Regions from separate parts of the Alteromonas sp. 4NS20-0143 genome, predicted to be linked through region 1. Evidence: predicted binding sites of a transcription regulator. Region 1 holds the regulator's gene; each other region holds the start of a gene.
The links. Region 1 encodes sigma-54, which starts transcription at its own class of promoters, with help from an activator protein. Its sites were predicted from a motif close to GTTGGCACGNNNNTNGNNT; they were not measured.

Region 1 (8,204 bases):
GCCTCCAGACAATTCGCTTGGCATTAAATCGGCAGCGCCACGAAGGCCCACTGCCTGTAGCTTTAATGCGACAATGGTAGCAATGACGTCATCAGCTAAGTTGGTATGCTCTTTAAGTGGAAAAGCGACATTGTCGAACACGGTCATGTCAGTAAACAGCGCGCCGCTTTGAAACAACATGCTCATTTTACGCCGTGCTTTGTAAAGTGCCTTGCGAGACATCGACACGATAGATTCTTTATCAAAAAGAATATCGCCCTCGTCTGGAATCAACTGCCCGCCGATTAAGCGCAACAGGGTGGTTTTACCAATCCCGCTAGGCCCCATAACTGCAGTGATCTTTCCCTTTGGTACGTTAAGCGTTATGCCGTCGTAAATAACGCGGTCGCCCCGACTAAAGGTTAAATTATCTATCTCAACTAAATGTTCCATAGTGTTTTGTTGTCGGCCCTCGACTAGACATCGCTGCATGAATACGCGCAGTATGCAAAACGCGTTGTGCAAATTAGATTTAAATTGTCCAAAAGCAATACAAAATTCATGCCTTCGAACAGTAACTGACCCCGATATGAGCGGTAAGTTTAAATTTTTCAGCATTGTACGCTTTTTTGAATCACTCGCCAAAGTCAAAAAGTTACAAGTTATGTTCGATGAAGACGAATGATTCATAACATAAGCTGAATCTCATTAACGAAACCTGAACAAGCGTTCTTTTTCGTACAATTCAGCTCGATAATGAAAAATAAAAGCCTAGCAGCATAGGCAAAGGGCACCGTTTTTGCGACAATCTTACGAAATAGACATTTAAATACAGGTCGTTGTGCTTTTAAACATTGTTATTTTCATCATCGGATTGATTGTTTTGAGCTGGAGTGCTGATCGTTTTGTTTACGGCGCTTCTGCATTAGCGAAAAATATTGGCATTTCCCCCATGATGATAGGATTAACTATCGTAGCTATGGGTTCCTCCGCACCTGAAATTGTCGTATCGGCTATGGCCTCAATAAATGGCAATATGAATACCGCTGTGGGTAACGCATTGGGTTCTAACATTACCAATATCGCGTTAGTACTTGGTATAACAGCACTCGTAAAGCCCCTTCTTGTTTCATCCACAACGCTCAAGCGTGAACTTCCCGCCTTATTGGTCATCTCACTTATCGCCATCGCATTTATGTTTGATGGCGAACTAAAATCTTATGAAGGTGTGATTCTGCTCGGTTTGTTTATCTTCGTGCTGGCAATGATGGCGTGGTTGTCACTGCAAGTTGATAAAGAAGACCCATTGATTGCAGAAACTGCTGATGAAATTCCAAAAGGCGTGTCTAACACCGCCGCTCTCATTTGGATTGGTCTGGGGTTAATTGTATTGCCCCTCAGCGCTCACTTTTTGGTTAATTCAGCCGTCGAAATAGCCCGATACATGGGGCTTTCTGATTTGGTTATTGGACTAACAATTATTGCGTTTGGCACCAGCCTTCCAGAGCTGGCTGCGAGTATTGCTGGGGTCTTAAAAGGCGAGGATGACCTGGCGCTAGGTAATATTATTGGTTCTAACATTTTTAATTTGCTTGCGGTGCTGGGTCTGCCTGGCCTTATCGCACCTGGGCTTCTCGACCCAGACGTACACAATAGAGATATGTACGTCATGTTGGGTTTAACATTGCTACTATTTCTGTTTAGTTTTGACTTAATTGGCAAACGTAAAATATCCCGCACAAATGGTGCAATACTTTTAGCCTGCTTCATAGGCTATCAATTTTGGCTGTTCGGATGATGACTAATAAACAAAACGACTACATTACCTCTGCAAAACGTGTCATCGACATTGAGGCTCGTGCAATTAGCAATTTAGCACAGCGACTGGACGAGAGTTTTGTTGCTGCCTGCGAAATGCTTTACGCCTGCTCTGGCAAGGTGGTAGTTAGCGGTATGGGCAAGTCGGGGCATATTGGCAATAAGATAGCCGCCACGTTGGCAAGCACAGGCACCCCAGCCTTTTTCATGCACCCAGGTGAAGCGAATCATGGCGACTTGGGAATGCTCAGTAAAAATGATGTGCTTTTGGCTATTTCAAATTCAGGCGAAACCGGCGAGTTGGTGAATTTACTGCCGGTTGTAAAGCGCCTTGGCGTTAAAGTCATCGCCATGACCAACAGTATTTCCAGTACGCTAGGTCAGTACGCCGATGTAGTACTGAACATCAGTGTGGAACAGGAAGCCTGCTCATTAGGGTTAGCGCCAACTACAAGCACTACCGCTACATTAGTGATGGGCGACGCTTTATCGGTGGCATTACTCGACAAGAAAGGATTTACCTCCGACGACTTTGCGCTATCACACCCAGGGGGCTCCCTTGGGCGAAAACTACTGTTAAAAGTCAGTGATATTATGTTGACCGGCAGTGATATTCCGCTAATAGAACCGACAGCAACTGTTGCCCAAGCGCTTCTTGAGATATCGCAAAAAGGCTTAGGCATGACCGGTATTGTGAATGAATCCGGTAAGCTAACGGGCGTATTCACCGACGGCGACCTTCGCCGTATCCTCGATGCTAGGGTCGACCTTCATGAGGCAACGGTGAGTGACGTAATGACCCAAGGCGGCAAAACAACCACAGCCGACCAACTCGCCGTTGAAGCTCTCAATGTTATGGAGAGTTTTAAAATAAGTGCACTCATGGTGCTTGACGATAATGACCATCCAGTCGGCGCGTTTAATATGCATATGCTATTAAAAGCAGGAGTGCTGTAAATGAACAAGAAACCAGATATGACAACCACGCTGTACACCGAACTCAATACGGACCTATTTGATGCACTAGCCAATATTAAACTGTTGGTGTGTGATGTTGACGGTGTTTTTTCAGACGGACGGATTTATCTTGGAAATAACGGTGAGGAATTAAAAGCCTTTCACACTCGCGACGGGTACGGCGTTAAAGCACTTGTCAGTCATAACATTGATGTTGCGGTGATTACCGGTAGACGCTCAGCCATCGTTGAAAACAGAATGAAGGCGTTACATGTAGCGCATATTATTCAAGGCGAAGAGAACAAGTTCGACGCGTTAAAACAGCTTATGGACCGCCTTGAACTATCACCTGAACACGTTGCCGTTGTTGGTGATGATATGCCTGATACCGGCATGTTTAAACATGCGAGCGTTAAAATAGCCGTTGCCGACGCACACCCCTTCGTCGTAAAACAAGCAAATTGGATCACAACCCTACCGGGCGGTTTTGGGGCAGTGAGAGAGATAAGTGACACGATTTTGCAGGCGCAAGGCGTAAGCAATGACATTTTCGGGGCCAGCGTGTGAATCAATTTGGTTTCAACCGACTTGGCGTCAGTATTTCAGCGCTATTTATTTTAGCCATGCTGATGTACATTCCTACCTGGATGGAAGAAGACCCAGTATTAGAAACGTCTGAAGGACTGGATGCATTAAAGCCTGCTTATAAAGCTAAAAACTTAACCACAACCCTTTATAACAATGAAGGGCAACTGAATCATAAAGTGTTCGCTTCTTCCATGGAGCATTACGACCAGCTTGGCTTTGTTTCTTTCGACCGGCCGAACTACACTCTCTATACGAATGATGCAGGTTCACCTTGGGTCGTGACAGCGCAAGAGGGAACCTTGTATAACAATGAATTAATACAATTAGAAAACAATGTGACAATTGAAAACCAAAGTCAGGACGACTTTGTGAAGTCAATTACCACTGAATACATTCAAATTAATTTGGATAACAAGCAGATGACGTCAGATCAACCCGTAGAAATACGCGGCATGCAATATGTTATTCAAAGTAACGGATTCAACGCAAACCTGCGCACCCAAAAATATGAGCTTATCGACCATGTACAAACTACGTATTCTCCTAGCAACTAGTGCGCTGCTAGTGCTTTGCACTAGCCCGGCATTAGGCAATGAAAATGATTTTACGCTGCCTATCGAGATTGGCTCTAACTCTCAGTTCATTGATGGTAAAAATAAGACAGCGCTATATAAAGATAACGTACTTATTACCCAAGGCTCGCTTACTATCGAGGCTGACGAAGTTGAAGTTATTGCATCCCAAGGAAGCGGCCGAGAGATTTTTGTTGCTCGTGGAAACCCAGCCAGCTATTCGCAAGAGCTTGAAGACGGTAACCCTGTTTCTGCAAGGGCGAACGAGATACGCTATGAAGTGGCTAAGCGTACTATTTCCCTTACCGGAAACGCAGAACTAAAACAGGACACCAGCCAAGTTAAAGGCAACAGCATTACTTTTGATATGATCACAGAACAACTGCTAGCCACAGGCGGCGCTGGTGATGCTAGTGGGCGCGTTACTACCGTATTTACGCCTGAGTCTATTCGCAAAGCGAAAGACGAGAGCAGCGAGGATAATGACGGTAGCAACGGTGACGGCAACAATGGTAACGGCGACAACGACGGTAAAGGCGAGCAGTAACAATGGCAACTCTTAGTGCAAAGAACCTTGCTAAAGCATATAAATCACGACAGGTAGTGGTTGATGTTAGCCTGTCAGTCTCTACCGGGCAAATTGTCGGGTTATTGGGGCCTAACGGCGCGGGAAAAACCACGACCTTTTATATGATTGTAGGGTTGGTTCCCTCAGACAAAGGCCAAATATCTATTGATGATAATGAATTAACTCATCAGCCTATGCATGAGCGTGCAAGAGGCGGTATTGGCTATTTACCACAGGAAGCGTCCATCTTTCGAAAGCTAACTGTGCATGAAAATATTATGGCGATTTTACAAACCAGAAAGGATTTAAATTCACAGCAGCAGGAAGAAGAAGCCGATGCGCTACTTGATGAATTTAATATCAACCATATACGTAATAGTATGGGTATGAGTCTTTCCGGTGGAGAACGTCGCCGAGTAGAGATAGCACGAGCATTAGCAGCAAAACCTGAATTTATTTTGCTTGATGAACCTTTTGCTGGTGTTGATCCCATATCAGTTAATGATATAAAGAAGATAATACAGCACTTGCGCGACAGAGGGTTGGGTATACTCATTACCGACCACAACGTGCGGGAAACATTGGATGTCTGTGAAAAGGCGTACATCGTAAGTCATGGTGAACTTATTGCGCAAGGAACGGCGGAACAGGTTTTAAGTAATCAAAAAGTAAGGGATGTATACCTAGGCGAACAATTCAGGCTATAGTTATTGTGTGTAACCTAATTGTCATTTTTCATAAGCGCTCAGGTATATTCACTCAAGAGCATTAAAATAAGATATAGATGAAACCATCTTTACAGTTAAAATTTAGTCAACAACTAACGATGACTCCACAGCTGCAACAGGCAATCAAGCTGCTGCAGCTGTCTACACTCGATCTTCAACAGGAGATTCAAGAGGCCCTCGACTCAAACCCTCTACTAGAAGTAGAAGAAGGTAATGACGAGCCTCAGGCAGAAAAAAACAACATGGACAATGACGATAGCCAAATCGAAGCTACCGCGTCAGCGTCCAGCGACACTCTAGAGTCGGGTGATGCTCTAGAAAAGAACGACTTACCCGATGAACTGCCAATTGATAGCACCTGGGACGAATATTACTCAGCCTCTTCAGCACCTGCGCCTGGCCCGTCAAATAACGATGATGACCACGTTTTCCAAGGCGAAACCACTGACGACATTCAAACTCACCTGCTTTGGCAAATGCGTTTAACCCCTTTTTCTGATGTTGACAGAGCTATCGCCGTTGCCATTATCGACTCGATTGACGAGTCAGGTTATTTAACCGCTACGCTAGATGAGATATTAGAAGCGGTAAACTTCGAAGATATCGAAACCGAAAATATTGAAGAAGAAATCGAATTAGATGAAGTTGAGTGTGTACTGAAACGCATTCAGATGTTTGACCCTATCGGCTCTGGCTCTCGCTCTCCGCAAGAGTGTCTGTTGGTGCAACTGCGCCAGTTTGCTGACGACACACCTTGGTTAGATGAAGCAAGAAGACTGATTGAGGACTACTCAGACCTTCTCAGTAGCAAAGATTATAGAACCCTCATGCGTAAAAGCCGTTTGAAGGAAGATGAACTTCGCGAGGCCATGCGTTTACTTCAAACCTTGAATCCTCGCCCAGGTAGTGCTTTAGTTACTAAAGAGCCTGAGTACGTTATTCCAGATGTATCGGTGGCGAAGAAGAACGGTCGCTGGACTGTTGAACTCAACCCCGACAGCTTGCCTAAGCTTGGTGTAAATCAGCAATACGCAGCAATGAGTCGAAAAGCGAAAAACAGCAGTGACTCTCAGTTCATTCGTTCTCATATGCAAGAAGCTAAATGGTTTATAAAGAGTTTAGAGTCTAGAAACGATACTTTAATGAAAGTGGCTAACTGTATCGTTCAACAGCAAATGGGATTTTTTGAGCACGGACCAGAAATGATGAAACCAATGGTGCTCAATGATGTCGCAGAAATGGTGGATATGCACGAATCCACAATATCGCGAGTAACGACTCAGAAGTATATGCATACGCCGCGCGGTATTTACGAATTGAAGTATTTCTTTTCTAGCCATGTGGCAACTGAGTCTGGCGGCGAGTGTTCGTCAACGGCCATTCGTGCATTAATAAAGAAATTGGTAGCAGCAGAAACGCCAAGCAAACCATTAAGCGATAGCAAAATTGCTTTATTGTTGGCAGAGCAAGGCATAAAAGTCGCTCGGCGGACAATAGCAAAATACCGGGAGTCTTTATCGATACCCCCGTCTAACCAACGCAAAAGCCTTATCTAAAGGCGTTATATTAAAAGGAAGACGAAATATGCAAATCAACCTAACTGGTCATCATGTGGAAATCACCGATTCTTTGCGTAATTATGTCGATACGAAGTTTAGTAAACTTGAGCGTCACTTTGATCACATTTCTAATGTGCATGTCATCCTGAACGTAGAAAAAATAAACCAAAAAGCAGAAGCTACGATGCACTTAAGTGGTGCCGAAGTATTTGCATCCTCAGAAAATACCGATATGTATGCGGCGATTGACAGCATGGTTGATAAACTCGACAGGCAGGTGATCAAGCATAAGGAAAAACTGAAAAAGCATTAATAGATAATTAAGCATGGATATTAAAGCCATCGTAAGCCTGGACCGCACCGAGTGTGCGGTTCAGTGCAATAGCAAGAAGCGAATATTAGAAATCATTTCCGATATTGCTGCCCAAGACAATGCCAGCATTGACCAAGTCACCGTGTTGAATAGTCTTCTATCTAGAGAGCGGATGGGCAGTACAGGAATAGGTAACGGTATAGCGCTCCCTCATGGTCGTTTAGCGGGTTTAGAACACGTTATGGCCATTATTGTAACCTGCATTCCAGCGATTAACTTTGACGCCCTCGATGAAAAACCTGTCGATATATTTTTTGCACTGCTTGTGCCTGAAGAACAGACAGAGGGACATTTACAAACGTTAGCGACAGTGGCTGGTAAGCTCAGCGACAAAGACACTGTCAAAGCGATACGAAGAGCCAAAACCAACGAAGATATTGTTTCAGCACTTGGCATGTAAAGACAGTTTCAAAAGATACATTGACGTTTTCGTCATTTTTTTGTTTAGGGAGAAATATCGGTGAAGCTGATCATTATCAGTGGTCGTTCAGGCTCAGGAAAGTCGGTGGCATTAAGAGCACTGGAAGATTTGGGCTACTATTGTGTCGATAACATTCCCGTCAATTTGCTACCAACGCTCACCCATACTGTTGTGGATGAATACGATCAAGTAGCGGTGAGTATCGACGTACGCAATTTACCAAAGAATCCTAACGATTTGGTAGAAATATTAGACTACCTTCCCTCCTCTTGGTCGATGACGATTGTTTACATTGACGCCAGTGACGACGTGTTAGTAAAGCGCTTTAGTGAAACTAGACGTTTACACCCTTTAGCAAAATTAAATAAATCGCTCTCTGAGGCCATAAAGGCAGAATCAACGTTGCTTGGGCCTATTGTTGAGCGTGCTGACCTCTACTTAGACACAGATAAGCTCACTATACATCAGCTGGCCGAAATTATTCGCGAGCGGATTTTAGGTAAAAAGAGTTCTCGTTTGGTATTGGTGTTTGAATCTTTTGGCTTTAAGCACGGCATACCGAAAGACGCCGACTATGTATTTGACGCTCGTTTCTTACCGAACCCTCACTGGGAGCCTGATTTGCGGCATTTGACGGGTTT
Region 2 (8,204 bases), on a different contig from region 1:
ATGAAAAGCGAAAGCCAGAATACAACAACGTCACGAGAGAGTAGCAACGACAATATACGAGCAGCGATTGTCTCAAGTGACAAGCTCCAGGTTGCTGCCATATTTGATACTACTGACGAGGCAAGAATTGCATTGAGACGCCTTGAAGAAGAAACAAGCGTTGCCTCGCACCAAAGCGAGCTGATAGAGCCTTCCGACCCAAAACTGAGCGAAAAGTTAGAACAAAAATCGTCATCTATAGCAAATACCCTTTGGACGTCGCATCTTGCGCTTTCTGGGATAGGATTTGTCATAGGAATGATTGCTGCGTTTCTACTAACGCAGTGCGGACCAGCGCTTACGCAACAAAATCCTTTGTTTACATACATTGCCCTGATAAGCCCTGGTACATTTATCGGTATGTTTGTGGCGGGCTTAATTGCACTGCGACCAGATCGCAACGAAATTGTTCTAAACGTGAGTGATGCCGCTCGTAACGGCAAGTCGGCATTAATTATTAATCTACGTAAATCACAATCCGCAAAGACGATTTCAGGTTTGCTACAGCAACAAAGCAACAATGTGGTGCAATCGATTAAATAAATTACATAGACCTTCCGTTCTATTAAACTATTGAGTATAGATCCCGTATTATGGGATCTTTATCATATCGCCCTCACCAACATTGACCGGACAGTATCTATGGATTTAATTTTTTTTGATTTAGACGGAACGTTACTGAACAAGTCGTCCGAAATATCGGATTACACCAGAGAGACACTAGCACTTCTCAGTGAACGCGATATTGCATACACCGTGGCAACTGGCAGGACAATGCACTCTGCACAGCATGTGATTGGGCAACAACCATTTGTACTACCCCATATATACAACAATGGCGTCGCCATCTGGGACCCTACTGGCAATGCCCTTACGCTAGAAAACCTGCTTAACGACAACGAAGCCGCCACGATTATTGAATGTGCTACTCGTAATGGAATTACGCCTTTTATCAATACGGTGGATGTAAACACGCAACATCACGACCACATCATATTTCATCACGCACCGCAGCATGAGATTGAGAAAAACCTCATCAATAAATATTTTTCAAAAACAAAAGCAGCCCTACTACCGGTTGACCATATGCCGGCTCAAGCACATATTACCAATATCAGTATGATAGGTGATGGGGATGTTATTCGGGGAATGTGGAACGAGCTTAATGCCAACGACGGCCTAATTGCCTATTCAGGCCCTGCAATTGAAGGCGATGAATATCGATGGATGGATGTGCATCACAAACTCGCCAGCAAGGGTAGCGCCGTTGAAATATTAAAGCAGCAATTAGGGGCGACAAATGTAATCTGCTTTGGAGACAGCGATAATGATATGAGTATGTTTTCCATAGCGGATGAGGCCTACGCGCCAAGTAATGCCAAAGCACCCATTAAAGAGGCTGCGTCATCAATCATAGGCCATCATCACGAAGATGGTGTTGCACGATTTTTAAGAGAGCGATTTTCGTTGTAATCGCTACTTGCGCCACAATACCGTTAAGGCAAAGCTTTACTTAAGAAAGGCTTTGCCAAATTATAGCGTTAGCTGATTGCTGCGATTCACAGAAGGCAGCCCTAACCACCGGCCGCCTTCCTGATTACATTGACGACTTACACTTACCAAGCAATTTCTTTTCGATCTTTAAAGAACTTCCCGTTGGGCACATCGTCTTCCAACATGGCTAGCCATATTGCAGTATCGGCACCTTCCTCAGGGGTTTTAGGTGCATCTGAACCACCCATCCTCGTGTGCACCCAACCTGGAGTCATACTATTTACAGCAACATCAATCTCTTTATCTTCTTTTGCATTGTCGACTACCGCAGCCATCTTCACGGTTAGTGCGTTGACGGCTGCTTTTGATATTGCATAAGAAAATGGACCTGCTAAGGATTCATGAAAACTACCATAGCTAGAACTGACGTTGATAATCCGGCCAAAGCCTCGCTCTATCATTTTCGGGAGGGTCCGCTGAATTAATGTTAAGGGTGCAAAAACATTGACTTGCATAGACGATGCGAATGACTCGGAGGTCACGTCTGTCCATTGGGTATCGTCTAACACGCCAGCGTTATTAATTAAGATATCAATAGGTCCATATACCGCTTCTGCTCTCGTAAATGCGTCTACTATGGCAGACTCATTGTCCAAAGGCATTTCGATAACGTGGAGGTCTCCACCAACAATATCTTTTTTCGCTTCTAGTCCGGCATCTTCGTCTCGACAGCCCATTAACACTTTGTAGCCTTCAGCAACCATGCCTTTGACAATCTCTAAGCCAACGCCCCTATTGCCTCCGGTAACCAAAACATTTTTTGTCATAATCAATACACTCCTTGAGTTGATGGATGTAAAGCCGCGCTTTACCGACGACTATTTCTGGGTGTCTGACGATACAAACACGGTTGATAGATAAAAGCAAAATGGAAACGCAATGCTCCATACTATCCCTATAATTACAAAGGTTATAGGTATAGAGAAGCCCAGTTCAACAGCGTCAAAATTAGCCCCTGCAATGTAACTAAGCGGGGCAAAAATAGCGCCACCCAATGCAGCTAAAAGCGGCCTTCCCTCAAACACAGTGAGGCTATGGTACACCGTGCCCGCAAAGCCAGCCCATAATAAACTGAGCCAAATAGGAATTGGTAGCAAAGGAATATTGGCTTGGGTCTCGGTAAATATAAAAACACCTGATTTGGTGAGTGCTGTATCAATGAGGGTGCCGATGATAAACATGGAAGCCATCAGCTTTAGGTCGTTTTTGCGTTCCCTTGAAAACCAAAGCCACAAAACAAGTAAACCGACGACTGCAAGGACCGCTTGGTTCTGAAATAAAATCACTAGCCACCAAATGGTTTGAAACCATACAAAATTGGCAACTTTAACAACAACATCGTTTTTCATTGAACTCACTCATTAAATTCGTAACGTCACTTACACCATATAAGCTCAGTTACGACGCCGACACGAACAAAGTTCATTATCCACATGAGATGCAACTATGAATAAGAGCCCTAAATTACGTGGAAAAGTAAACGAAATTTAACCTTGTGCTGTATAGATAAGTACTTGCAATAACAAAGGATATGTTTCGTCGTGAAGATGGTTAAATATTATATCGCCGGTGCACTGATAGCATTTGCTCTTCTACTTATTAGTCAATCTGTTGTCTTACAAATTTTACTGGGATGGACTTCGTTTTCTTTAGCAGCGGTGAGCAGTGCTTATATTTTTAACTATCCCTCTCTTTTTAGAAAGCGCGATGATGGTTCCATCCCTTTTTATATACGTTGGATTTTCGTTCCTTTCCTATTCGGCTCGTGGCTTTACAACGAATACGCACGAAGAACTGATAAGGTGCCGCCTCTTCAGAAGGTGAAAGACAATCTTTTCTTAGCGTGTCGAATGTCTGGTCAGCATGTTGACCTATTAAATGAAAATGATATTGCTGCCATACTTGATGTTACCGCCGAATTTGATGGTCTTGATTACACCGCGCTGCGCGAAGATTACCAATACCTCAATATTCCTGTACTTGATCACACAAGTCCCACCTCAGAGCAACTTATTCATGCTATCAACTGGATTGATCAACAGATAGCAGCTGGGCGAAATGTGGTTGTGCATTGTGCCTTAGGCAGAGGCCGTTCTGTACTTGTGGTTGCCGCTTATTTGTTAGCAAAAGATTCATCGTTATCTGTTGACCAGGCCATGCAAAGTATTAATCAAATACGGGAAACTGCAAGGCTTAACAAGAAACAGCTAGCTGCATTAGAAAAAGTCAAAGAAGGTGGGCTACTTTCTCTACAACAAAATCTATTTCTCATCGCTAACCCTGTAGCTGGGGGCGGCAAATGGTCGCAGAACAAAAGTCAGATATTGGCGCGGCTAAACGAAAAATTTAATGTGACGGTAGCTGAAACTACCCCAGATGAAGATGGAAAAGTGCTTGCCCAAAAGGCAAAAGATGAAGGCGCCGATATTGTTGTGGCGTGCGGTGGAGATGGTACTTTAGCAGAGGTTGCCTCAATACTCGTTAATACCCCCCTTACTATGGGCTTTATCCCGTTAGGCACAGCGAACGCACTTAGCCAGGTGCTTCACGGCTATATGAGCAAGGTAATGCCAATTGATATCGCCTGCGACATTATTATCGAAGGTAAAACACTGTCTATCGATACGGCGAGCTGTAATGACAACATCATGCTACTCGTTGCTGCCGTTGGTTTTGAGGAACAAATGATTTCATCCGCAGATAGAGATGAAAAAAATGAAGGCGGTCAATTTGCCTATCTCAAAGGCCTTTGGAGCGCTATCAGTAACAATCAAAATATAAAATTTCGCATTCAAACCGACGATGATGACGAAGAGACGTTAACGACACCCAGTTTTGTGGTGGCCAATGCTGCCCCTATGTCAACGGCGCTAGCTCAAGGTGATGAGCCACCAGACATTACTGATGGAAAACTTGACCTGACGTGGTTGATACCCCAAACCACACCTGATAAGCAATTGTTGTCATTGGCCGAATTAATACTGAGCCCCAGCGAAAGCAAGCGTCATTCAGAGAATATTCGTCATGCGCAAGCTAAAACAGTCACACTGACTTTCGATAGCACAGTGTCATATGCAGTAGATGGTGAAATCTATCAGGCAGACACCCTGTCGATAACCACCTCCCCTAGAAGCCTCACTGTGCTTACCAATATAGAAAACAAGGAATAAATATCCACATGTCAGACGTCAGTAACTTTGATGAAATTTACGGTTTTTTAAATACAAAATTTGAAAACGAAAAAGAATATCTTCAGGCTGTTCATGAAGTACTAGAAGATATCATTCCAATTTACAATGCCAATAGCGCTTACAAACAAGCAGACGTCGTTCGCCGCCTGTGTTTACCTGAGCGTGTTATCTATTTCACTGTTTCTTGGGTAAGTTCGCAAGGGAACGTAGAAGTTAATCAAGGCTGGCGCGTACAGCATAATGGCGCAATGGGCCCGTACAAGGGAGGATTGAGATTTCATCCAACCGTGAACCTTTCAGTGCTTAAATTTTTAGCTTTCGAGCAATGCTTCAAAAACGCATTAACGGGCCTGCCAATGGGCGGTGGTAAGGGAGGCTCAGATTTTAACCCTAAAGGTAGAAGCGACCGTGACATTATGCTTTTTTGCCAGGCATTTATGCGAGAGCTTCAACGTCATATTGGTGCCAATACCGATATACCTGCGGGCGACATTAACGTTGGAGCAAGGGAAATTGGCTACATGTACGGTGAGTATCGCCGATTAAACAACAAGTTTGAAGGCGTACTCACGGGAAAAGGCCTTGAATTTGGTGGAAGCTATGTAAGAACTGAAGCAACAGGGTTTGGCCTTATCTACTTTACTGAGTCGGTGTGCGAGGCTAACAACACCGAGCTCAAAAACAAGCGCGTGGTTGTTTCTGGTGCTGGTAATGTTGCCCTGCACGCTGCGCAAAAAGCCATTCAAAAAGGCGCTTGTGTTGTCACACTGTCAAACAGTCGCGGGCTGCTTTTTTGCGACGAAGGCTTCAGCGAAGCTGACATCACGTGGGCTATCAAACAACACACCACATCAGACAATATCTTAGTCGATCTTGAAAAAAGAGGCGCTGGAGTGTGGTTTGAAAAGAAAACTCCTTGGCATATTAAATGTGATATCGCTCTACCTTGCGCAACACAAAATGAGCTTCACGAAGCTGACGCAAAAGAGCTATTGAAAAATGGATGTACTATGGTGCTAGAAGGGGCAAATATGCCTTGCAGTATAGAAGCACAAGAAGCGTTCATTGGCAAAAATATTGCTTATGTACCTGGTAAAGCATCCAACGCAGGTGGCGTCGCCCTTTCTGGATTAGAAATGTCGCAAAATGCGATGTTTAGCCAACGTAGTGCCCACGTTCTTGATGAAGAGCTACAGTCCATTATGCAAAGTATTCATGAGCGCTGCCTTGAGGAAGCCAAATTGCTAGCTAATCGAGACGGGTACATTAACTATATGAAAGGCGCAAACATCGCCGCGTTTAGAAGATTAGCGGATGCCATTGTTGCACAAGGCGTGTAAACCAACAGCGTAAAATTCCTTATGAAAGATTAGGCGTACAAAGTGTAAAAACTGCTCATCTTTGTACGCCCACATCAAGCGCCCGATTTAATTTAAAAAAAATTACATAACATTCAATGAGATACAAAACCCAGCATTATGGAATGGTTATCGCATTACACTATATAAGTAATTGAATATTTAATTAATGAGGAACTAACTGTGAAAATCTTTGAAGCATTACGTCAAGACCATGAAAAGCAACGCCTACTGCTTAAAATCCTTGCAGAGACAAGCGGTAACACCCCTGCCCGTCAAGAATATTTCGAAGAACTTAAACAACAGCTTGAGAGCCATGCTATTGCTGAGGAACGTCATTTTTATACTCATCTTCTTGAGAAAGACGCGACGATAGATTTAACACGGCATGGAATTGCAGAGCATCATGAAATTGATGAGCTTATAGCAAAGTTAGACGATACCGATATGAGTTCACCTGCATGGCTGCATCACTTAAAAGTGCTTCAAGAAAAAGTTGAGCACCATTTAGCTGACGAAGAGCAAGAGTTCTTTCATGTAGCTGGAAGAGTGCTTAATGAACACCAAAAGACCGAACTAGCGGCAGGTTATAAGAAAGAAATGAACCAAGAGTTAGCGTCGTAATTCGACAGTATTTAATACAAGTGCCAAGCACTGAAAAAACCCTCTATGTATGACGTTAAAGCCATACATAGAGGGTTTTTGCATACTGGCTATAATTCATCATCTGCAGCAATGCTAGGTGCTAGTAAGTATCTATACCTAAGTGCGGCCCCCTAAGCTCACACTTCTAAGTGCACATGCCTTCGTACATATAACAAGTGATGTTAATGTAGAAACGTTGGTAAGAAACACGTAATAAAAAAGCCAGTGACAGAAATCATATTTCTGTCACTGGCTTTTTTATGTTCGGCCTTTTATATCTTCACTATTTTTTCGCGATGATATAAACCGCATGGATCACACCTGGGAAATAACCAAGAATAGTAAGCAGTATGTTTATCCAGAAGTGGGCGCCGATGCCTACTTGCAAAAACACACCTAATGGAGGAAGTAAAATTGATAGTAGTACACGTATGATGTCCATAATAAAGTCCTTGTTTGTTCTTAATTTCGTTCTTTGGTATGTGCTTAGCTAAATATGCAGCTAATTAGTGAGCAATGAAACCACATAATGCTCAAATTGCTTTCACTCATCAGTTTAAAAACACTAAACCGTAAAAGCATACTAAACGCTTAGCACCTAGCACCTAGTACCTAGTAGTTACCACTTAAATAAAGCACAATGCGTTCCAGCATTACCAAGAAGTAATAATAATTGTGATTAACGCCTTTTATTCGATATAGAAGCGCGCATTCCTATTCAATTTACTTTTTGAATGGCGAATTAAGCAGCCATACTTCTAAGTCTTCTCGCTTCAAAGGCCTGCTTATAAAGTACCCCTGGGCCTCGTCGCACCCCCATTCTTTTAAAATGCGTAAAGACTCTTCATTTTCCACCCCTTCAGCAACCACCCTTAAGTCGAATATGCTGGCTAAGCTTAAAATAGTGTGAACGATTTGCTGATCGTTTTCTTGTGTTGCGAGCGCCAAAATGAAACTTTTATCTATTTTGATTGATTCAACCGGTAAATTTTTCAAATAAGCCAATGAAGAGTAACCTGTACCAAAATCATCGATAGCGAAACGAAACCCTAATGCTTTTAGCGATGATAGATTTTCTACTGCAAGGGTTGCATCAGAGACTAAATCACTTTCTGTTATTTCAAGCTGAAGTGACGCAGGTGACAGCCCTTTCTCTGTCAAAAAAGCAACCAATTCATTGAGCAAAGCTTTGTTCTGTATGTCTTGTGTTGACAGATTCATCGCGATGGTAAAGTCGTAATATTGTTCTCTGAAATAGGCCAGATCTGAAATAGTTTGGCGCATTACCCACTTAGTCACTTGCTCGATGAGACCTGCCTGCTCAGCGATGGCAATAAATTCATCCGGTGCAACATGGCCTAATTTACTGTTATTCCAGCGTATTAGTGCTTCCATGCTGCATACCTTCATCGAACGT
Region 3 (8,204 bases), 260 kb from region 1:
AAGAATCCAATTCATCGTGTTCGAAATGGCTCATTACGGCTCCCCGAGGTTATAACTAGCTTCAATAGCACGTTACTTAATGGCTTAAGTAACGACAAGTGTTTTGTACACTAAAACAGGATATGGGGATTAAGTTGTAAATTTCACTGGGGTTAGAAAATAGCGCCGGGCTCGTTTAACATCTCGATCACGTCCCATATGTCCTTTGGGCTGCTCTGCTCATTTGCACAGTCGCGTTCTGTGTCATTTTCCATTCTATTTTCTCTAAATACGTCAACTAGTCTCTACATAGTATTGCGTGGATATGTTTAAAAGCAAAATCTACAGAACATAAACAACGCAGTCTGTATGTGAAAATTTACAAGATAAAGTTAGGAAATTGTCAGATTATGGCGTCCCCACCGCGACTCGAACGCAGATCTAAAGCTTAGGAGGCTCTTGTTTTATCCAGTTAAACTATGGGGACGTAGCATATTATTATACCCACCTAAGCCAAATACGGAACCCTGGATTTAGGATAATTACCCCGTTGCTTCTGGTGCGTTTATTTTTTCACCACAAAGTCATTTTCTTGGATATTTGCAACCAAACCAGAGTTTTTGTGAATAATCGTTGAAGAGTTTGCAAAAGTATTTTCAACCACAAAAACACCAGGGTAAAGCGAGTATTGAAGGTATTTCTTTCCTTTATTATCCATGACTTCTTTTGCCTGATAAAGCACAAGCTCGTCGCTGTCTTGCAAACCGTTATCTCGCCCTAAGGAAATAGAAATAATATCTCCGGCCACATTAATCACTCGCCCTGTTACCGGTTGGCAGGCTGTCGCCTCTTTTAAGTCTTGAATAGCATCTAGCATTAGCTTTTGTGCCTCACGACCATAAGTAGAGTGCCAAAAGTAATTTGAAAACTCATCGATTTGAGCAAACCGGTCAAATGTCCACTGCGCATGTGTACTGTAAGACTTGGTAAAGAGTTTACCTCCATTGATGCCGTCAAAAACATGAAGAGTCATTCCAAAGTATCTGTCAACGCTATCATCGGCCCACGGCGTAAATACTGAGGCTGCTTTTCTTTTAATACTCAAGTCGTCAATGGTGCCCACTATTACAAATTGAGAGTTTCCTCTTTGAGACAAAGAGCGCACGTTTTGTTCGGTAAATTCGCTTTTAAATTTTGCTGTATGCGGTGCAATGTAAGACAAGCGAAGCGTATCAGTCGTGTTAGCCATTAAGTCTGCAAAGCGTTTCGTTACCGCTTCATCTAAGTGCCTAATATTGCCCTCGGTAAGTTGTTGTCTATTTGGAATAAGGAAGTGCGTTGTTGCAAAACGTTTGATATCAGATATGGCGGCGCATTGTTGGGTGGCAGGGAAGATATCAGCCCTAATACTCACAGTGAAAACTTCGCCATTGTACCTTTCGTCGATAATTTCTAGTTGTTCAACTTCGCCGGTACTGCGAATTGTCATTTCTTCGTTTTCAAGCAATCCATTTGTTAGCTGTTGGACACTTTTGATAGATGCTCCTGAGAAAAGCATGGCTTGTTTGAGGGCCTCTTCGATTGCCTCACGTTTAGCCGTTTCTTTGTCACCATTTAAGATAATCGCTCGCCCTTTAGCCTCATACCACATGGCATGGGATTGCCCACCAAACAAGGCAATCAGGCAAACCAGTGCCACACACACATTGATCAAAATGGCGTAGCCTTTTATCTTTTTACTTTGCATATAAACCTCACGAACGCTGCAAATAATGCATCGCTTATTTGTGTTTGACGTTTATCAACGCTTAACTTGCGACGGCTCTGTAGTGACTGTATGAATGACTCAGCAATTCCACAATGTAGTAGTGAGTGCTTTTATCTAGCTCTTTTACAAAAAGCGCTTTTACATAAAAATGACGCTACGTATTCAGTAATGGCTTTGTAACCCTATAACCTTTTACATATATGCTAAAACAGTGCCAAGTGCTAAAACAGTGCCAAGTGCTAAAACAGTGCCAAGTGAGAGGGGATAACGTTGCGAAACATAATTAAAAAGCGCAGTAGAACGTATAGACGCAGTCTAGTTAAAAGGCTAAGCAGTTCAAAAGGCTAAGCAACTAAAAAGAATGAGCAGGTAAAAAGAATGAGCTCTACAAAAAGCGCGAGTCGTTAGCACTATGATTAAGCCGTAATGCGGTAAACAGGTTTTAGGCAGAATATAAATAGGTTATTTCAAAACGTATTCTCTTGTGAGCCACATACGATTAGGCACAGGCCTTGCACACGATTAGGCGCAGGCTTTGCAGAGGTTAGGCACAGGCCTTGCAGATAAACATACAAGCAAAGCACAAGCATAAAAAAATTATCGCAGATATAAGCGTAACGCACACCGTTAAGATTAATGATGACAGGGTGAGCATCTTAGTTAACCGTTACGCGTGATATCAGGAATAGGAAAGAATGTAATGGGTATGTCAACAAGTGTTGTTAGAGTGAAAGCTGCTTTACTTATGTTTAGTATCATGACGCTCGCGAGCTGTGGTGTTATCGATAAGCATGTTGAGTGGGAAACCGTTGAGCCAGCGTCGTACCCTGTTCTTACCGCCATAGGGTATGCGCCTATCGAATCGCAGCAGGGCAGTAATGCTAACGTAAAGCTTTTAATGGCGATGAAAGCGTCAAAACTAGAGGCCTACAGAGAGTTAGCCGAACAAGTTTACGGTCAGCGTATTGAAGGCAGCCAATCATTATCTAGTTTGGTTGTTGATAGTGAGTCCTTACGTGCTTCTGTGGATGGCGTAATTAGGGGAGCAAAAATTGTGAAAACTTACCCGGTAGGTGAAGACACGTATGTCACAGAACTTTCTTTGGATATGAAACGTGTGCACGACATATATTTGACGACGGCAAAGCCCCGAAGAGTCAAAGACGTTAAATATTACTGAGCGGCGATGAGGTACTGGTTATATCAAAGCGGGATTTCGTGAAGGGTATAATTAATTACAGTGGAGTAAGCAGCGTTTGTAAGAGCTATGAATAAGCGCTGTGTATAAACTATAAACGCTATGCACTCACACCTGAACCAAGGGTACCGCCCTTCGGCTTTCCTTTTTTGTCATACGTAAGTGATTCTTTCGCACGTACTTCCATCATCAGGTTGCGCAGGTGGGTTAAACGAAGTTGACCTTGTTCAACGGCTTTTTGGTTTACCTGAGTACGATACTTACAGTCATCAAGCAAGATTTTAGCCTTATCTGTAAGCGCATCGTCTTCCTCTGTGTAAGACTGGCCATTCGCAAACATTGATTCTGCGTTACCGTCTAACATTTGGATTTCTTCTAGAAGCTGCGCTTTTTCATCAAGCAAGGTCATTAACGCTTCGGCATCACGAGAGCTGATAAGATGAAGCTCTCTTTCTAATAGCCCAGAAAGCGCCGTCAGCTTATCCACCTGGCTGCTTAATACCGATGTTAAGTTTGCATGCTGATTCGTCAATTTATTACTCTTATGGTTCATTCGCCTTGTATAACAGTTAAGCTTCTGTTGTTAACTGTTCGCTGCGAAATTGGCACGTCTAGTTTGAATAATGTACGCTTTTAGATGGTGGCTTTCAAGTTAGCGTTTTATATCTCGCCGCAAGGGGTTTGGTAAAAGCCTTTAGCGTTGAATGAAGCCTTTAGCGTTAAATGGAGCCTTTAGCGTTAAATGAAGCCTTTAGCGTTAAATGGAGCCTTTAGCGTTAAATGAAGCCTTTAGCGATACATAAAGCCATTAGCGATGATACTAAAGCAGCGAAGCTTGGAACCTACGCTATACCCTCACTACTGAGTATTGGTCGTTTCCAGAGCTCTGCGCTATCGCTATTTGGTGCCGAAAATTTCTGCCTCAGCTTTTGCAATCTTACTTGCAAGTACTTCAGGGTTGATTTGGTAATCGCCGCTTTGAATTGCTTTTTTCAAACGATCGACCTTTTCCTGATTAACTGGCGCCTCAGTCCCTTTTTTCTGAACTTGGTTCAACTGCTGGGCCGATTGCGTCAACGAAACAGAATCTTGGCGAGGTGCTGGCGCCGCGGTGGCGGTTTTAGCAGTCGCTTGCTGTTGAGCTTGCTGGGTCTGGTTTTGCTGTGAAACCTTACCATTATCAACGGGATTTTTTGGTAACCCATTGTTTATATTGTTAATAGCCATAATAGTTCCTCACTACCTTTTTACCTCTCTATACGTTATCGGCCGCTGATACATTTTCTTTAGCCCAAATTAACGTAAAAAGGATAGTTTTCGTACGCCATTATTACAATTGTATCACGACTTTCTCTACGCTGGCGACTCTGGCTATAACGGTCTTTTTTGAGCTCGCATTGAGTACCTGAATATTATCGCCAACCACGCCATCTTGTTGCGCTATACCGGCGGTTTTTACTTTCATTTTGCCTGCTTCGGCAGAGATGGTAATACGATCGCCCTTGCATACAAAACAGAGCATATTTGCCTGGATAGCTTGTCCATTTGTGGCGCGGCGTTTCATACGTGCACCAACTAGCGTTTCAATGTTGGTAAACGTTGTATAGCGAAGACGTTTAATGTCTACACTCGCCATTTTCAAATTTGATGAGGTCAACACTGTGCCTGGGCTAACGGCGCCATAGGTCACCACAATATCTTTTGTCCTTGATACCTGACCACTAGTGAATAAATACCAATCATTATTTTGACAACTCACCCGCACAGAAATGTACGATTGACGAAGGGCTTCTTCTGAGGTGTGATACTGATAGCCCTCAGGGCATTCGGGAATATTTATCCTATCGTCTATTTTAACCATATCGACGTCGATGTTAGTATCCGCCGTGTTATCAGAGAGTTGCGATACTAGGTAGTCTTTAGCGCCATTTTCCACAACACGGTGTAAACTGTCTGTCGCAACACATGAAAATGACACTGCACTTGACATAATAAGCGCAATGGCGGCCAATGTTTTCTGTTGTCTTTTGCTATTCAATTTTTTCATTGTGACTTTTCGTGTTCAGTTCGTGAGTTATTGGCTATGCTTAGTAACAAGATGCGGGGTTACCACGACCGAGCTTTCCAATGTCAGTCGCTTTTGAGAGTTGCTTTTAAAAGTTTTAGGCGATACTGTCATTTTTCTGTCGTTTAACCTGCAAAAACCAAGTGATCTTGTCTATCTTATTTGATAACGCAATGTTCATGCCCAGAATTACCTAGAGGTGACTTATGTCGGGGATTTTAGATTCAGTTAACCAGCGCACGCAGCTTGTGGGGCAGAATCGTTTAGAATTATTATTGTTTAGGCTAAACGGACGTCAGCGCTTTGGCATAAACGTGTTTAAAGTTCGCGAAGTGCTTCAGTGCCCTCCGTTAACTTCCATGCCCAAGCTAAATCCTCTGGTACGGGGAATTGCCCATATACGTGGACAGACTATTTCCGTTATCGATTTAAGCATGGCGACGAAAGGCAGAAAAATAGAAGACTTGTCTAACGCCTTTATCGTAATTGCAGAATACAACCGCTCAGTGCAAGGTTTCTTAGTGGGCGCGGTAGAACGCATCATTAATACCAACTGGGACGCGATAATGCCGCCACCTCAGGGGACTGGGCGCGCAAGTTACCTCACCGCAGTAACTGAAGTTGAGAACGAACTCATTGAAATCCTCGATGTTGAAAAAATACTTAACGAAATTTCTCCACTGAATGCGGAAGTCAGCTCAGAAGTCGCTGAAGGGCTAACTACCGAAGGGCAAGAAAACAAAATTATCTTTATTGCGGATGACTCCACAGTCGCAAGAAATCAGGTTAAAAAGGCGCTGACTTCATTAGGTCTTGAGATTGAGCTCGCCAAAAATGGTCTTGAGGCGCTTAAGCGTTTAAAAGAAATTGCCGAAGAGTATGGCGATATTACTAAACGCGTTGGTGTTTTAGTTTCTGATATTGAAATGCCTGAAATGGATGGCTATACGTTAACTGCAGAAATCAAGAATACGCCTGAACTGCAAAAGCTTCATGTTGTCCTTCACACCTCGTTAAGCGGCGTATTCAATCAGGCTATGGTTCAGAAAGTGGGCGCCGATGACTTTATCGCAAAATTCCACCCTGACGAACTAGCGACCGCAGTGCAAAAATGGCTAATGACTGAATGCGAATAACGGAGCACCAAGGGATTGATTAATAAAGAGGTTTCGCCAGAGGGCTACCTAAAGTTTAGGCAGTTTTTAGAAAAGCAGTGTGGAATAGTGCTTGGCGAAAACAAGCAGTATTTAGTACGAAGTCGACTGGCGTCTTTGCTGTATAAATACAGCTATAGCTCTGCGGATGAATTGATCAACGTGGTTGTGCGCGGTCACGATCGCGGATTATTGCAAAGCGTGATCGATGCCATGACGACAAATGAAACCTTGTGGTTTCGCGATAACTACCCCTTTGATCTTCTCGTGAAAGATTTGCTTCCTGATTTGGCCAAAACCAACAGGAATATCAAAATTTGGAGTGCGGCTTGTTCCTCAGGTCAAGAACCCTACTCAATAGCAATGGCAATTTTAGAGTTTCAGCGACAGCGTCCTGGCATCTTGAGAGGAGGTGTTGATATTGTGGCGACAGATTTGTCATCTGAAATGCTGTCTAAGTGCGAGCTCGGTGTTTACGATGAACTGTCTCTAGCGCGAGGACTTTCTCCACAGCGCAGACAAACGTTTTTCCAGCAGCACGAAATGGGGCGAATGCAGATAAAGCCAGAAGTGCGTCGCATGGTGACGTTTAAAAGTTTTAACTTATTGTCGAGCTATGCCGCCCTCGGCCGGTTTGATATCGTGTTTTGCCGTAACGTACTCATTTATTTCTCTGCAGACGTGAAACAGCGGATACTGCAACAAATTGCCGGCCAGCTGCAGCCAAAAGGCGTTCTTTTCCTTGGCGCTTCTGAATCCATCAGTTCAGCCAGCGACACTTACTCTATGGTTAAATGCCAACCTGGCCTCTATTACCAAAAACGATAAAGTAGTATCAAAAAAGGTAGGGTAGTTGAAAGCTGAATTTTAAAGGCTTTTTTATTACCTGCTCCTCTTATTCCGCAAAATAACAAACGTCAAAATCCAAACTGGCACTCGCCTTGCTAACTATTTCACTAGAAGGTAATTAATATCTTTCTGATGGGACAACACGCATCAGAAGGTGGTGAAAAGTTAGGGGTCATAGTCAATGGCGATCAATCTAGATAAGTTAGTAGGGTTCCACGAATCAGCGCTTAAGATCCGCACTGAGCGGATGGAAGTCATCTCTGGCAATCTAGCGAACGCTAACACTCCTGGCTACAAAGCAAAAGACATCGACTTTAACAAAGCCATGCAGTCAGCCCTGAACGAAGGTGTTCAGGGTCAACACAAAAGCACTGGTGGATTAGTTCGTACCAATGAACGCCACCTAAGCGGCAATCCTTCGTCAGTCGCGGCAAATTTTGACATGCAATACCGTATCCCTACTCAACCTGATACGGGTGATGGCAATACTGTTGAAGTTCAGTCTGAAAGGAATCGCTTCCTAGATAACGGACTTCGCTACCAAGCGAGTTTGCAGTTCTTAAACGGAAAGATTAAAGGCATGAAAAAAGCACTAGGCTCTGGAGGGCAGTAGCAATGGGTTTATTTAACGTTATGCAGATATCAAGCACGGGTATGGAGGCGGAAAATGTTCGCCTTAACACCACGGCTAGTAATATCGCAAATGCAAATTCAGTGAGCAGCAGCTACGAAGAGACCTATCGTGCACGCCACCCCGTGTTTGCATCAGCATTGCAAGATGCAATGAACAGCCAGTCAAAAGGTGTGGGAGTTCAGGTTAAAGGTATCGTAGAAAGCGACGCGCCTTTACAAGTTGAGTATTCGCCCAACAACCCTATGGCTGATGCTGAAGGCTATATTTACAAGCCAAACGTGAATATCGTCGAAGAAATGGCGAACATGATGTCGGCATCTAAAGCTTACGAAACAAACGTTCAAGTGGCTGACACCACGAAGCGTATTTTCCGCCGAGTATTGCAATTAGGGCAAGGGCAATAATGCGCGGTTGGGTTAATGTGAGGACAAACCAGTGAACACAATTAATAACACCGGCTTAAATACCGACCTCTACTGGCAAGAGGAAACGGTGAAAATAGCTGACGGTACGGAGCAGCAGCTTTCACAAGAAGATTTCTTCTCGATGCTGACAGA
Region 4 (8,204 bases), on a different contig from region 1:
AAGCCGTTGCTTCTTGGTGACTCACTCCGTTTGAGTGAGGTGCGCATTATACGCTGGAAGTTTTTGCTGTCAACACTTTTTGAAATTTTATTTTCTGAAATGTTACTTCGAAACTCCCGCCTTTACTGGCCTTAGAGGTTAGTAGAGACTTGCTTCTCTTGCTAAGAGCTGGGTAAGTCGTTTTGCTTTTCCCCCGAAGCGGATGCGCATTTTACTTATCTCTAGCCCGCCGTCAATAGCCTTCTTAAAATACAAAGCAAAAAAGCGACCAAGTGGTCGCTTTTTAATCTTTTTGTCTATTTATTGTCAATAACGATAACCGTTCATCTGTGTTTAACACAAACCGTGTCGTTTTCACGGCTTTCACTGCGCCTAACACATCTCCCGTCTATGTAACCTTATCGTCATCGTTAGACTGAGTATTCGTATTGCTAGACTCATTTTTAAAGTCGGCATCTTCTTCATGGTCTCCAACAACATCATCCAAGGTAACTTTATCTACCGTTCTAAATGTATTGATTGGACCAGCGAGCGCATAAAGCGCAAACACTATAAAGAGAACCAACGCTGGCTCTGTTGCCACAACAACAAATATAAGCAGCACTAACAATAATGCAACGAAAGGTACTTTGCCGTGCCAATTCACTTCTTTGAACGAGTTATATTTAAAGTTACTCACCATTAATAACCCAGCCAGACCGGTAACGGCTGCAACAACAAGACCATAGTCTGTACCGACCACGTCGTATTCAACACCAACCCATACCAAGCCCGATACTACCGCAGCCGCTGCTGGACTTGCTAAGCCTTGGAAAAACCGTTTATCTGCAATACCCACCTGCGTATTAAATCGCGCTAGTCTTAAGGCAGCACCAGCGACATAGACAAATGCGGCAAGCCAACCTAGTTTTCCTAATTCAGTTAACCCCCAATTGTAAGCAACTAATGCTGGCGCCATACCGAATGACACCATATCAGCCATAGAGTCATATTCGGCTCCAAAATCGCTTTGCGTGTTTGTCATTCTTGCTACTCGGCCATCTAAACCGTCAAATATCATGGCAATAAAGATAGCGACCGCTGCAGCCTCGAATCGACCATTCATTGATGAAACAACCGCAAAGAAGCCCGAAAACAGACCCGCAGTAGTTAGTAAATTGGGAAGTAAGTATATCCCTTTACGCTTTTGTTCAGACATAGGTCCTCATAATTTAGCTTACTTATTTGTTAATTATTTCATATATATCACGCCGCGCATAGGAATAGAGAAATCGCAGGCGATTAAATTGCAGATAACAGAGTATGCGAACGCATACCGAACAATCATCTTGATACATCTACCATTACCGAACCATGTTGAAGTTCCTCGCGCAAAGCGCAGAGAGAACTTGTCCCTCTCAATTTATATAGGAAAATTGAAATGCGGTTAAGTTCGATAATAAAGATGTCTATCCTCACGACCGGCCTGCTGGCAATAAATGCTGCAATGGCAGGAAATCACAACAACAAAAACTATTCACATTGCAATATGACGTCAAAAGAGGCTTCAAGTGAATGTAATTCTCCTCTAGGTGAGAATGTTTACAATTTAGTGGATCACGGTATGGTTGAAAGTACTGATGCGTCCTCGTCTAAAATTTCCATTGGCGGAGTTAATATCGCTATTAGTGGATGGTCTGATACCTATGGATATAACGATGACATTGTTGTAGGTGCAGATAGCTATAAAATTTCTAATTACTATGGATATGGTGTAACGAATAGCGACTGGGAATCGTCAAGAAACTCTCCAGATCACGCAATCGACAATATCAATACGAAAAACGGAAATTGGCAAGATTTTGACTTTATTCTGTTTTCATTCGACGAAGCGGTATCACTTACGGGAGCAAGTTATTCTTGGGTGTACAATCAAAATGATTCACAAGTATCAGTTGCTGCTCTCGACAATATAGATACATTATCTTCTGGGTCGAACACTTGGGGCGATATTGTCAGCAACGCTGTTTCGTCATCGTATGACATTATAAAATATGATACTACCGACTCACATTTCAAATACACGTCAGAATTTGGGTTAAGTGCCTCCGCTAAGTATTGGCTAGTCGGTGCTTACAACACAGTGTTTGGAGATATTGGCGGTAACTCTTACGATGATGCGTTTAAGCTCACCGGCGTAGGCTTTTCTGTTAATGACTCCCCTTCCACTACTGAAACCACAGCCGTAAGTGAACCCAGTGCAGCGGGACTGCTCTTAGGATCAGGATTGCTTGTTATGTGGCGTAGAAAACGCAAGGCATCCCGCATTTAGACTTTAGGATGAAGCTGGCAGGTCCGACTTGTCAGTTTTTTTTACGCAATATTTCCTAAAATTAATTAAAGCTAATATATTCAGCAATATACGCCCTGGCACAGAATATGCTTATCAATGCATAGTAGTATAAAAATTTTGCTCCACCATCAGGGTAGTTTCATCAATGAATAAATTGAATTCAGTATTAATAGCAGGGATTCTGCTAAGCTCTCCAACACTTGTGTCAGCCACAGACTCACACATCGAAGAATATCGCTACGACATGATAGGTCAGGGTGTACACAGATCGATTGACGCGAACTCAAGTTCGATTCAAGTTAATGGCTCAGACATATTTGTCTCCTATTCAACCTGGGCAGATACCAATTGGTCTGATGATGATGGTGACGACAGAGTGATTCAGCAAAACGGGCTTGATTACTCAGGGGCGGACTTTGGTTACGCGATGAGGAACAAAGACCACGGTAATGGTTTGGACGACTGGCATACAATTGATAACAATCAAAGCGACATAAAGTTTGACTTTGATATGGTCCTTTTCTCTTTTAGTGAAAATGTGACTCTTACAGACACATCGTTCAAATACTTAACGGGTGCAGGAAACGAAAACCAACTTACTGTCGTCGGTTTCGATAGCGCAGATATCTTTAAAGGCACTAGTTCGAAACAGACAACTTGGACGGACATTGCGAGTTCAGATGCAATCACGTCTGTGTTCCATACTAAAATATCATCAAGTACAAATGGTAAAGGAAATTACTCGGTAACCTACCCTACTACGTTCACTGAAGCCAAATATTGGTTGGTGGGTGCGTATAACACTTTCTTTGACCCGACAACAAGCGAAACTGATATATCTGGTTCTGGGTTTAAATTATCTGCACTTGAATTTTCTGTAGATAACACTCCTACTACCACAACAGACGTTAGCGAACCAGGTGCTCTTGCATTAATGAGCTTAGGTCTTGGTTTAGTGCTTTACAGACGCAAACGTCGCGCTTAATTGTTTTAAAACAGTTAAAAAACACGTATCTTTAAAAGGTGGCTTAGGCCACCTTTTTTTATGCTATTTTTATGCTTGAGTAAGGCAAACCCAAAGGTAACTATGAACTTGTTTAATAATAAAAAGCGCTTTGTTAAACGCGCTCTCTTCTCTGTCATCGCCACCTCTTTTTTAACAGTGAACGGTTTTGCCACAACATCAGAAGATTACGAAAAGGCGTTAACTGCGTTCAATCAAAGTGAATATGACGAAGCCTATATACATCTTAAAAATAGCCTACAAAAAGACCCTGAAAATTTAGCCGCTAAAATTCTGATGGGAGAAATCCTACTTATTAATGGTTACCTTACCGCTGCAGAAATAGAGTTTGTTGAAGCATTAGAGATGGGGGCCGATATCAATTTAGTCGCTGAGCCCCTAGGAAATACCTGGCTGTTTTTGAACAAATACCAAGATATCGTCGATTTTAGCGAACTTGACAAGCTCTCTGGTGACTCTGAACAAGAATGGCTGCTTATTCGCGCCACGGCTTGCATTCGTTTAGAGGATGAAGCTTGTGCGCTTAAAGATTACAACGCATTGTTATCTCGCGTCCCCAACTTTGTGCCTGCGATAAACGGTTTAGCCTCCATTGCTCTACAAAACGAAGATTTAACGAAGGCGTCGACGCTTATCAACAGAGCGATGAATGCAGAGCCAGAGAATGCGATAACGTGGCGATTGAAAGGCCAACTCGCTTATCGTCAGGGCGACAAGGATGCGGCAACTGCACACTTACAGAAAGCATTAACCTTTAATCGAGACGATCCAATTGCTTTGCGTAATCTTGTAGATCTTTATTTAGAAGCTAAAGACTACGACACCGCTAAACTGTTTGTTGACGAGATTATCGAAGATACACCGAATGATCCTCTTGCTATTTTGCTCAATAGCTGGCTGCAAAGCAGAGACAATAAGCAAGCAATAGACAATGAAAAGCTAAAAGAGCTCAATGAGTTTATGGCGCAGTTAGACCCAGACCTTATTACCTCACAGCCAATGCTGCTGTATATCAGTGGGCTGACTAACTTTTTCAATAACAATATGGAAACCGCAGCTAAGGATTTCACCACTTACCTGCAAAAAGAACCTGACGATCTGCAAGCAGTGTTGATGCTAAGTCAGGTTTATATGGCCACGCAGCAGGATAAGCAAGCGCTACTACTTCTTGAACGCCATCAGGAAGCGCTTATGGAAGACCCCGATTCAGCGCTTATGCTTGGCAATCTATTTATTAGCCAAAACAAAGCGTTTAAAGCAGAACGTTTACTGCAAAACTTAGAATATAAATACCCTAACGAAGGCAAGTTACAGCTTTTCAAAATTAAGCTGATGGCCGCAAGGGGCAAACGAGAAGAAGCGCTTTCTATATTAGAAGACAATCTACCCGCGTACCGTGACAACGCGGGCTTCTTATTTACCTACTCACTAATGAACTTACAAGCCGAAAAATTCGAGAAAGCTCTTAGTGGCGCAGAACTCCTTGGTACCCTATTTCCGGATGAAGCGGAAGTGTATAACTTGAAGGCCGGCATTTTAATCCGTCAGGGACTTCTGGAAGAAGCAAAAACCAATATTGAAAAAGCGCTGGAACAAAACCCCACGTTATTCCCAGCGAAATTCAATTTAGCCGCCACGCAGAGTAGATTAGGCAATGTCGAGCAGTCTAATGAGCTTATCGAAGAGCTATTGACGCTATCCCCTCAGCACAATGAAACATTGATGCTAAAGGCATTTAACCTGTCAAAAGAAGGTGAGTTAGATAACGCTAAACAAATTTATCTCGATATTCTTACGCTATCACCATCAAACATGGCGGCAAGAGAACGAGTTTCATCTTTATATCAGCAACAAGGCGACACCAAAAGTGCGCTGTATCATTTAGATCTTCTGCTAAAAGACGACTTTGATAACGCTGACTACCTTCTTCGCAAGGCAGCCTTACAAATACAAACCAACGAGCGAGCTGATGCAGAGAAAACACTAAGTATTGTCCGCAACTTTATCAACGACGATGCCGGTAAGTTAATCACTTACATGGAGCAGGTTCGAGCCATAGGTAATAACGAGGCAGCAGAGGCTGCTATGGCAAGAGCCTATGAAATTGCCAATAGCAATACATTTGTGACCCTACGCTACGCCAGTTTATTGTTAGATTTGCAAAGCAATGATAAAGCAAAACGATTACTTGCCAATATTTCGAAGGAACAGCAACAGAGTCCGGTCTATCATTTCTTAACGGGTAGGCTTAATGCTAACCTGGGCAAAAGCGAGTCCGCAGTTAACGCCTATAAGCGCGCATTAGCAATTGATCCAAGTTTTGCCCAAGCGTTTATCGCTATTTATAACTATGCTCTTAACGAACAGTTTGTCGAAGTTTTTCTAAACACGGCCCGTAAAATGGTCGAAGAAAACACTAACAATCTACTAGCCAAAAATTTACTAGCGCAGTATCTGTTTTTTATTCGTGATTTTGAGGAGTCAACGGCTCTCTATGAAGAACTCGTCAAAGAGCCTAACCTTTTAAACCCAGCTGAAGCTTACAATCGATTAGCGATAATGAGTATAGAAGCGTCGCTGGTGACCGCGAGAAACTATGCGCAAAAAGCCTATGAACTACAACCAAACTCAGCAAGCATTTTAAATACCTACGGCCATATAAAAGCACTGCGGGGTGATTATGAACAAAGCTTACAAATGTTGCGAGACGCTTTTGCTAGAGACGCAAAGGATCCAAACATTCGCTATCACCTTGGGTTTACCCTTGCCAAGTTAGGTCGTATTGATGAAGCGAAAAAGGAGTTGGAATATGCGGTAAATGTAGAGCGCCCATTTTTCATGCGCCCTAAAGCCAAGGCACTGTTAGAGAGCTTATAATAGAACGCTGATTACGCGCTTTTCAGCTCTCGCTTTAGCGCTTTGGCTTGTCTTGGCTTGGCTTGGCTTGGCTTGGCTTGGCTTAACAAATTTCTATTAAGAGCTACCTGATTCAATACAAACATATAACAAACACTACCCGCAACATGCGCAGTTACGGGCGTGTTTTTCCATTTTGCCAATCCCCGGGTTAAACGTATTGGTGGGGTCTAATTCTTGATAAAAGCGTTGTAATGTAGCCTCTGCACCATATAGATGCCCTACATTATGCTCAGCTGGGTACTTTGCTCCGCGATTATCGAGCAGCGCTAGCATGTCAGCCTTAACCTGCTGAGCATCGGCCCCCTTTTTCAGTACATAGTCTTGGTGGAAGACATGGCAAAAAAAGTGACCGTAGTATAAGGCTTTATCGATATGCCGACTTATATGCTCAGGTAAGCTTTCTAGCCAGTTTTCATCGTTGCGCCTAAGTGCAATATCAAGGGCTAATACTTCTCCTACGTTATCTTCGTTAAGAGTTTGATAACGCATGGCTGCGCCTGCAGCAGCAAATCGCAACAAGAAAGCTTTCGACGCTTCCTCTTTATTGCAAATAATAAATGCGCCTTCTCTCTTCTCTGTATCGAAAAGATTACCTAAGTACCGCTTCGCTTCCTCTATTCCTTGATTACTCATTTTAAGAATAAGATGGTGTTCGTACTGGTCTCGAAATTGGGTTAAAGAATTAGGTAAAAACTGAGGAAAAAGACCACCCGCCAGCTGCATTGCTTTGTCGGTTAAAAGGTTAGGAAACACTGTTGAACGACGAAGCAACGCATCAATGCGGCCTTTAGCGGCAAATAATTTGGGAAGTGCTGCTGTACCTAAGTGATGAATACACAGGCAGGTGTCTTTTCCATACTTTTCTGCAATGTTGAACATGTCCCTATGCAAATACTCCCCCACTTCGGGAAGTTGCGAGAACTGAGCTAACATGTCCCGTCTGATTTGCGTTAACACCGACGGATCATTAGTGCCAATATAGAAGGTTTGCTCTTCTTGAGGTACTTCAAAAGTATCAACAACAACAGCGAAAATGGCTATTTTGCCAGCGCAGCCGCTGGCCTCGAATAAACGAGATGGGTCTGCGTTAAAGCGGCTAGGCGTATCGGCGTGAGTATTTCGTACTATCTCTTCATAATCACTGGCCGATGCTTTTTTATCAGTCCGTATTTTATCTTTCGCAAAATTGCCCGATGAAAGGTTTGCAATTATGTCTTCTGGCGTGTCACCCAATTCAATGCCCAGATGATTGACCAGCCCCAGTTTGCCATTGTTATCTACATGGGCGTAAAGCGATAGCTCAGTATACGCAGGACCGCGCTTAACCAGTGCACCGCCTGAATTATTGGCTATTCCCCCAACTATTGAGGCTCCTAAACATGAAGAGCCAATGACAGAGTGTGGCGCCCGCCCCAATGGTGCTAATTTCTTTTCAAGCTTGTGTAGAGTCGCACCAGGAAAGCTGATGGCTTGCTGACCATTATTAATGAGAACGATATCGTTCATCGCTAATGTGTTGATGACGACTACAGGTCTATCGTAATCACTGCCACTTGGCGTAGACCCTTCGGTAAGCCCCGTGTTTGCCGCTTGCATGATAATAATGCACTTTTCGGCTACGCAAATTGTAAGGGCTTCCCAATATTCCATAAGCGTTTTAGGGAAAAGAACAGCGATAGCATCACCGCCGCCTGAACGCCAGCCCGTCCTGTAGTGCTCGGTAACTTTACTGTTTACAGACACGCTGTCATCACCTAACGCACCTTGAAACTGTTCAATAATACTGTTTATTTTCACTGCCGCTCTTTTTTCACTTTCATTGTTTATGAATTCCTATACTACCGCCTCAGCACAAAGATGCCCATTAAATACAGACACAAAAAAGCGGGTGTTTAACCAACACCCGCTCGTTGTTTACCGCGCTAGCTT

Region 2: the regulator sigma-54 is predicted to act here: its motif matches at 6,262-6,280, upstream of AC27HD_RS01570 (hemerythrin domain-containing protein).
Region 3: the regulator sigma-54 is predicted to act here: its motif matches at 7,093-7,111, upstream of flgB (flagellar basal body rod protein FlgB).
Region 4: the regulator sigma-54 is predicted to act here: its motif matches at 2,406-2,424, upstream of xdp1 (exosortase-dependent surface protein XDP1).

The regions. Positions count from the first base shown of each region.
Region 1 is NZ_BAAJLR010000002.1:651,685-659,888, forward strand. Features, by position in the region: gene mlaF (phospholipid ABC transporter ATP-binding protein MlaF) at 1-432, opposite strand, end outside; gene AC27HD_RS06560 (calcium/sodium antiporter) at 821-1,777, shown strand; gene AC27HD_RS06565 (KpsF/GutQ family sugar-phosphate isomerase) at 1,777-2,754, shown strand; gene kdsC (3-deoxy-manno-octulosonate-8-phosphatase KdsC) at 2,773-3,321, shown strand; gene lptC (LPS export ABC transporter periplasmic protein LptC) at 3,318-3,896, shown strand; gene lptA (lipopolysaccharide transport periplasmic protein LptA) at 3,865-4,461, shown strand; gene lptB (LPS export ABC transporter ATP-binding protein) at 4,464-5,189, shown strand; gene AC27HD_RS06590 (RNA polymerase factor sigma-54) at 5,267-6,766, shown strand; gene hpf (ribosome hibernation promoting factor) at 6,795-7,082, shown strand; gene ptsN (PTS IIA-like nitrogen regulatory protein PtsN) at 7,096-7,542, shown strand; gene rapZ (RNase adapter RapZ) at 7,603-8,204, shown strand, end outside.
Region 2 is NZ_BAAJLR010000001.1:376,120-384,323, reverse strand. Features, by position in the region: gene AC27HD_RS01600 (hypothetical protein) at 1-582, shown strand; gene AC27HD_RS01595 (HAD family hydrolase) at 682-1,512, shown strand; gene AC27HD_RS01590 (SDR family NAD(P)-dependent oxidoreductase) at 1,656-2,360, opposite strand; gene AC27HD_RS01585 (DUF2878 domain-containing protein) at 2,412-2,942, opposite strand; gene AC27HD_RS01580 (diacylglycerol kinase family protein) at 3,135-4,763, shown strand; gene gdhA (NADP-specific glutamate dehydrogenase) at 4,772-6,124, shown strand; gene AC27HD_RS01570 (hemerythrin domain-containing protein) at 6,326-6,766, shown strand; gene AC27HD_RS01565 (YqaE/Pmp3 family membrane protein) at 7,071-7,229, opposite strand; gene AC27HD_RS01560 (putative bifunctional diguanylate cyclase/phosphodiesterase) at 7,511-8,204, opposite strand, start outside.
Region 3 is NZ_BAAJLR010000002.1:395,982-404,185, reverse strand. Features, by position in the region: gene smrA (DNA endonuclease SmrA) at 1-34, opposite strand, end outside; tRNA gene AC27HD_RS05530 (tRNA-Arg) at 391-466, opposite strand; gene AC27HD_RS05525 (flagellar assembly protein T N-terminal domain-containing protein) at 545-1,726, opposite strand; gene AC27HD_RS05520 (LPP20 family lipoprotein) at 2,493-2,927, shown strand; gene flgN (flagellar export chaperone FlgN) at 3,046-3,477, opposite strand; gene flgM (flagellar biosynthesis anti-sigma factor FlgM) at 3,843-4,172, opposite strand; gene flgA (flagellar basal body P-ring formation chaperone FlgA) at 4,276-4,992, opposite strand; gene AC27HD_RS05500 (chemotaxis protein CheV) at 5,217-6,146, shown strand; gene AC27HD_RS05495 (CheR family methyltransferase) at 6,162-6,992, shown strand; gene flgB (flagellar basal body rod protein FlgB) at 7,195-7,626, shown strand; gene flgC (flagellar basal body rod protein FlgC) at 7,629-8,051, shown strand; gene AC27HD_RS05480 (flagellar hook assembly protein FlgD) at 8,083-8,204, shown strand, end outside.
Region 4 is NZ_BAAJLR010000003.1:18-8,221, forward strand. Features, by position in the region: gene pssA (CDP-diacylglycerol--serine O-phosphatidyltransferase) at 389-1,198, opposite strand; gene xdp1 (exosortase-dependent surface protein XDP1) at 1,421-2,311, shown strand; gene xdp1 (exosortase-dependent surface protein XDP1) at 2,478-3,317, shown strand; gene prsT (XrtA/PEP-CTERM system TPR-repeat protein PrsT) at 3,420-6,233, shown strand; gene dld (D-lactate dehydrogenase) at 6,369-8,057, opposite strand.